Regions from separate parts of the Pseudoalteromonas sp. Ps84H-4 genome, predicted to be linked through region 1. Evidence: predicted binding sites of a transcription regulator. Region 1 holds the regulator's gene; the other holds the start of a gene.
The links. The regulator sigma-54, encoded in region 1, starts transcription at its own class of promoters, with help from an activator protein. The targets are predictions, from matches to a motif close to GTTGGCACGNNNNTNGNNT.
Positions count from the first base shown of each region.

Region 1 (3,452 bases):
CTGACTGCTATTTTGTCATAGTTGTCTGAAACGCTACGAACAAGCGAAGGTAATAAGTTGACTGGGATATTATCAACACAGTAGTAACCCAAGTCTTCAAGTACACGTAAAGCGACCGATTTACCTGAGCCTGAGCGACCGCTGATGATAATTAATTCCATTTATGCCTCTGCTGATATGACCTGAAACAGTTCGTGGTCTGTTTTAGCGCTACGTAACTGTTTACAAAACTCTTTATCTTTTAGTCTATCAGCAATTGTCGATAAGGTCTTTAGGTGAAGTTGGCTGTCTCCATCTGGTACGATGAGTGCAACGAAAATATCCACAGGTCGGTTATCAATTGCGTCAAAATTGATTGGGGATTCACTCACTATGACAAATGCCTGTGGTTGCTCTGCACCACTCATGCGGCCATGTGGAATAGCAATGCCACGACCAATACCTGTACTGCCTAATTTTTCTCTATTGAGTAAGGCATCAAGGACGTCTTGTTGAGATAAATGAGGAAGCTGCTGGTGAGCCAGCTCGCTGATATATTCAAGGATTCTTTTTTTGCTATTAAAAAGGACCGCAGCTTTGCTGCAGTCCTGGTTAGTAAGTGAACTAAGTTTCATAATTTAGTGTCGAGCTAATTTCTCTTTGTGTTTAATGACTTGACGATCTAGTTTGTCGATTAGCGAGTCAATGGCTGCATACATATCTTGGTGTGCAGTTGAGGCAAAGAGCTCGCCTCCATTTACATGTAAAGTTGCTTCTGCTTTTTGGCTTAATTTTTCTACATCTAGAATGACATGTACATTATTAATGTGGTCAAAATGCCTTTCTAGTTTTGCAAACTTGCTGTTTACATAGTCTCTTAATGAATCAGTGATTTCTACATGACGACCAGTTAAATTTAGTTGCATAAGCATTTTCCTTCTATGTAAAACGTCTAAATCAAACTCTTACGCTGATTAGACGGAGGTATCGCTAGAGACTCTCGATATTTTGCAATTGTGCGTCTAGCTACTTTAATTCCTTGCTCAGCCAATATATCTGCAATTTTACTATCACTCAATGGCTTAGCTGAGTTTTCTGCAGCGATAAGCTTTTTGATCAAAGCGCGAATTGCTGTTGATGAACACTCACCACCGTTTTCTGTGCTGACATGGCTTGAGAAGAAATATTTCAACTCAAAAATCCCGCGAGGGGTGTGCATGTATTTTTGTGTTGTAACACGTGAAATTGTCGATTCATGCATTTCGACCATTTCTGCGACATCGTTCAGCACCATTGGTTTCATGGCTTCTGGGCCATGTTCAAAAAATGCTTGTTGTTGCTGTACGATACAATTGGTCACTTTTAAAAGTGTATCGTTACGGCTCTCTAAGCTTTTAATAAACCATTTAGCTTCTTGTAAATGAGAGCGAATAAACTGGCTATCGCTGCTCGATTTTACTGAGCGTGACATAGCTGCATATTGGCTATTCACTCTAATTTTTGGCATACAATCTGGGTTTAGTTCAACGACCCAACGACCTTTAACTTTTTTAACCGATACATCGGGTATAACGTACTCAGACTCTTCGCGAACTATGCTGTCTGCTGGCTTAGGGTTTAAGCTGTGGATCAGCGTCATTACTTCTTTTAGTTCGCTTTCTTTAAGCTTAGTCTTTTTCATCAAAGTGCGATAGTCGCGACTTGCTAATAATTCAATATGCTCAGATAAAACCATTTTAGTTTCAGCTAAATACGGCGTACTCGCATCGAATTGGCGAAGCTGGATACATAAGCACTCTTGTAAGCTACGGGCACCAATCCCTACTGGATCAAACAACTGTATTCTCTTTAAGACCGCTTCGACTTCATCTAGTTCGATTTCTTCTTCATCATTATTTTGATTAAAACTTTCGACTATGTCTTCGCAGCTAACAGTTAAAATACCTGAGTCATCAATTGCCTCTACGATGGCGACAGCGATCGCTTCATCGGTTGGGCTAAATGGCGTGAGTTGTAATTGCCACATAAGGTATTCATGGAGGGTTTCAGTCGATGCACCCTGATAAATTGACTCATCTTCTGGCATTGGACCTGATGATGTTGATGGGGCAGCACTCATGTACTCATCCCATGTCACATCCATGGCTAAATCGTCACTTACGGTGTCTTTGTTAAGGGCATCGCTGCTTTCTTGTTCGTACTCACTCGGCGCTTCTTCGGCCGATGCACTTAGCTGAGTATCATCAGATTCAGCTTTTTGCTCGTTCTTACCAATGTTTTCATCGTTGTAATCTGCTTCTTCCACTTCAAGCAGAGGGTTACTATCAAGTGCTTCTTGAATTTCTTGCTGGAGATCCAATGTACTAAGCTGCAGCAAGCGAATTGCTTGTTGCAGTTGTGGAGTCATTGTAAGTTGCTGGCCCATGCGCAGCTGTAATGATTGCCTCATGTATCCCTAACAATCCTTTTATGTGTTATCGACACCTGTGCAGTCACAGGTAAATATATATCGATTTATTGTCATTGTTATTTAGTTTAGCAGATGCGCTAGATGGTGGCTTATTGGTTATAGCCTGAATTGCTCACCTAGATACACATCGCGTACGGTTTGGTCAGCTAAAACATGCTCAGGTGTTCCTGATGCAATTAGCTCCCCATGAGAAACAATGTAGGCTTTTTCACAAACATCAAGGGTTTCTCTAACATTATGGTCAGTGATTAATACACCAATACCACGATTTTTTAAGTGTTCAATAATTTTCTTTATATCTAACACTGAAATAGGATCAACACCAGCAAAAGGCTCATCTAACAAGATAAATTTAGGGTTTGCGGCTAATGCCCGAGCAATTTCTACGCGACGACGCTCGCCCCCAGATAAGGCCATACCTTGACTATCACGAATATGCTGAATACTAAATTCATCAAGTAAGTTGTTGAGTGTTTCTTCTCGGCCTTGTTTATTTAAATCTTTACGCGTTTCTAAAATAGCCATTAGGTTTTGATAAACCGTTAACTTTCTAAAAATAGATGACTCTTGTGGTAGGTAACCAATCCCTAAACGTGCACGGCTATGCATTGGCAAAAGTGTAATATCATTATCATCAATGCTGATCTTGCCTTTATCGCTAGGTACTAAGCCAACAATCATATAGAAAGTGGTGGTTTTGCCTGCGCCATTTGGGCCAAGCAAACCAACGATACTGCCCGCTTCAACCTCAAGACCCACATTTTTGACAACTTGGCGGCCTTTATAGCTTTTTGCTAAAAGCTCTGCTTTTAATGTGCTCATGGTTGGCCTTTATCGTCTTGTTTGTTGTCAACAGGCACTAAGATTGTGTGTACACGGTCTGTTGAGTTTTCGTCTTTTTCTGCGCTAATTAGTTGTTGTGCCATATCATAAGTAATACTTTTCGCTGTTACTTTTTGGCCTGCTTGAGTTACTTCGGCTTCGCCATTTAAAGTTAAGAAGC
Region 1 is NZ_JAMXSK010000019.1:88,330-91,781, forward strand. It holds gene rapZ (RNase adapter RapZ) at 1-161, opposite strand, end outside; gene ptsN (PTS IIA-like nitrogen regulatory protein PtsN) at 162-614, opposite strand; gene hpf (ribosome hibernation promoting factor) at 618-905, opposite strand; gene NH454_RS16305 (RNA polymerase factor sigma-54) at 932-2,428, opposite strand; gene lptB (LPS export ABC transporter ATP-binding protein) at 2,546-3,271, opposite strand; gene lptA (lipopolysaccharide transport periplasmic protein LptA) at 3,268-3,452, opposite strand, start outside.

Region 2 (3,452 bases), on a different contig from region 1:
ACTGCGAATAGACAGCATGTCGTTCATATCTTTATAACGACCAGCTTTAAGCATGACTTCTAGCTGAGGATCGGCGGCACTAAGCATGGCGACAATTCTAACTGGCAGGGTATTTTGCTCAGAACGCTGCTTATATACTTGCCATGTATCATAATCGATACCAGCATCATGGGTTGAGGTGATCCCCAAACTTAGTAAATGCTCACCAGCATTGTCTAATGCTGTATTAATGCTGGCATGGCTTACTTTTGGTACATGCTTTGTAATAAGCGTTTCGGCTTTATCAATAAATACGCCTGATGGCTCACCTGAAGTCAGTTTGATGATTTCTCCCCCAGCAGGTGAATCGGTGGCTGCAGATATCCCAGCTAATTCTATTGCTTTTGAGTTAACCCAGACCGCATGGCCGTCAACCCGAGAAAGTACCACGGGTTTATCTTTTACATATTTGTCTAAATCAGCAGCGGTTGGAAACTGTCCGCCGGGCCATTGTTCTTGGTTCCAGCCGCGGCCAATGATCCAGCCTTGTTTATCTTTAGCAAATTCAGCCAGCATTTTGCCAACCTCATCTGCTGAACGGGTATTTCTGACATCAAGTTGAGACAGATTATTACCTAAACCAATCACATGACCATGAGCATCGACTAAACCAGGTAAAAGAGTGGCTTGTTTGCCATCAATAGTGGTAGCGTCAGGGAAGCTTTTTTTAATTGAGTCATCGCCAGTTTTTACGACTTTACCGTCTTTAAAAACCAGTGCTGAAAAGTGTTGGGTTTCACCTTGGTAGGTTGGTGTATAACCATTTACATTGTAGATAACTGTGGTGTTGGCAAAACAACTCAGTGAAGCTGTTGCCAGTAGGCTGATGATAAGTTTCATAATCTTTTAATTATTTTTTAATGTATGAAAACAGTATCAGAGTTGCAGTAAACTGCAACTCACAGAAGAAAATTTCGACTAAAAATAACGGCTATTTACTGGCATAAGCCTTGTATTCTGAGAGAGATAGCTTGTTATCTTTATTATTATCGTAATTACTAAACCGAGACCATAAAGCTGGATCTCGAGCAGATTCTGAGCGGCTCAAGAAGCCATCTTCATTACGGTCTAGTTGTTTAAATTTTTCACCAATACTATCTGCAGCGACACTGATTGTACTAAATACGCAACACATTGCGAGGCTGGCAAAGGTTAATTTTGACATTGCTTTAACTCTTATTTGTTAAGTAGTGTTTAAATTCAAGAAGCGATATTTGTTGATCTTTATTTTCATCCCACTGCGCCATATGCTTTTTTAAATGCGGTTGAGATGAAAGTTCTTCCAAAGATAAAAAGCCGTTTTTATCTTTATCTAGGTGATCAAAGCGCTGTTTTACATCCAATGCTAAGCTGTTGAAGCTTATAGTAATTAAGGTACATGAAGCAAGCCAGAAAATTCTCATAATTACTCTCCTTTATTAGGGCGCGCTGCCCTTCGGGTTCTTCCTAGGGGCGATTAACTCTTTGTTGCTCGATTTTTACTTAGCCCACTAGGTTACAAATCTCGCGCCGCGATTGAATCGTCCCTAAAGTGAACAAATTTTAATCCACAAAGGTCAACACGCTTTGGTAAAAGCGCTTGCCATAATTTAAGTCCCAAAATTTAAATCCGTTTACACATTCCCTCTGGGATTATGGCAAGCACTTTAAGCCGTTAAGGTTTGAATTTCTCAAACTCTTGTTCAGACAGAACTTGATCGCCGTTTTCATCCAGATCGGCAAATTGCTTAAGTAAGTTATCGTGTTTGGTTGCTTCAGTTAATGAAATTTCGCCATCGGTATTGGTATCAAATTTCGCAAAACGCACATCCATTTGCGATGCTAAAACGGTGGCACTTATAACTAAAAACATCAACGAGAATGCTGCAAAAAGTTGTTTCATCACACACTCCTAATTAATAAATGATTTAAACTCTGCAAATGAAATTTGACCATCTTGATTGCTATCAATTTGAGTGAAGTTTCCATGTAATAAAGCGTCTTCAGATGCTTCAGCATCACTCAAAAAACCATTGCTATCTTTATCTAATTCATTGAATGTATCTTTTAAATCAAATGCATTGCTGCTCATTGAAATTACACTCAACAGCACGGCTAGTGTGTAGGTCCTCGTTTTCATTTGGTGTCCTAATAAACTTATTTGTAAGTGCTAATACAATAACAGTGCCAACTTTTATTCTTCTTTTTTATCAATGATTTATGTTATTTTACTGTTGTTGGGTACGAAATAGTTACAGAGTAATGTGTCTTTTTTGCAACGTAATTATTGGTTTTTATTTTTTTATCTTAATTTTCATTGAGTTGTGTTGTTGCAAAATAGCAACGTTGCGCCTGATTTAGGCAGTAAGTTGTCTTTTTTCAGTTCGGATTCAGCGAGTGTCTAAGTTCATTCACGAATAATGAATGCCAGCGTTTCTTATGAGGGTAAGTATGCAAAGTAGCATAGTAATTAAGTGCAAACAGTGTTTAAGCTGGCGACCAAGCTTAATTGGTCAGTTTGTATGTAGTATTTTACTTTCCTTATTACCATTGTGTTTAGTGGTGATTTTGTTTTTAAACGCACTGAATAAACAGCTGGCTGTTACGCAAGAAATTGTGGGTGATAATGATGAAATCACAAAGGTATTTAACAATTTAAAGCAAGACTTAAATAGCCTTGAAAGAGCAACGCGGCAAAATTGGGTACTCAAGAGTGAATCTTTAGATACATTAATTGAAAATAAGTGGAGTTCATCAATTCAGCGTATTGATGAACTGATCTTTTTAAGTCCTACGGCTGATTATATTTTGCAGTGGCGTCAATTAGCTGAGGTACTGCAATTTGCACAGCAGCATCTTTTATTTGAACAAAAGCAAGATGGTGAGTTATTTGCCCCCGCAAGTAAGTTAATTAGTGAGCAAACCAATTGGCTTAGAGAGCAAAACGAATTACGTATAACTAAAAACCAGCAGCAATTAAAAGCATTGCAAACATCTTTTATTAACTGGTTAGTAGCACTTATTCCTTTGACTCTACTCGTAGGCGGAGGGTTTTTATGGCGGATCAGTGGTCGTCTACGAGAGCTAACGAGCGTGATTGATAAGCTAGGTCAAGGCCATTGGCAGCAAAAAATAAATGTCCGAGGCTCGTCTGAGTTAGTTGAACTTGGCAACAAACTTGAATGGGTTCAAGCGCAGCTACATATGCTTGAGCAGCAAAAAGATACATTTTTACGTCATGTAACTCATGAGTTAAAGACCCCACTTGCTTCAATGGTTGAAGGAACTGATCTATTAACAGATGAAATTGTTGGCCCTATTAATGATGAACAAAAAGCAGTCCTTGAGCTAATCACCCAAAGCATGGTGCGACTTAGAGCAATGATAGAAAGTTTACTTAGTTATAATGCGATTCGTACTAGTAAAGAGACAGT
Region 2 is NZ_JAMXSK010000002.1:439,204-442,655, forward strand. It holds gene NH454_RS04460 (amidohydrolase) at 1-879, opposite strand, end outside; gene NH454_RS04465 (EF-hand domain-containing protein) at 971-1,204, opposite strand; gene NH454_RS04470 (EF-hand domain-containing protein) at 1,209-1,442, opposite strand; gene NH454_RS04475 (hypothetical protein) at 1,694-1,921, opposite strand; gene NH454_RS04480 (EF-hand domain-containing protein) at 1,931-2,110, opposite strand; gene NH454_RS04485 (HAMP domain-containing sensor histidine kinase) at 2,470-3,452, shown strand, end outside.
Region 2: a site for sigma-54 is predicted at 2,192-2,210, ahead of NH454_RS04480 (EF-hand domain-containing protein). Genes of this name have one in related genera too.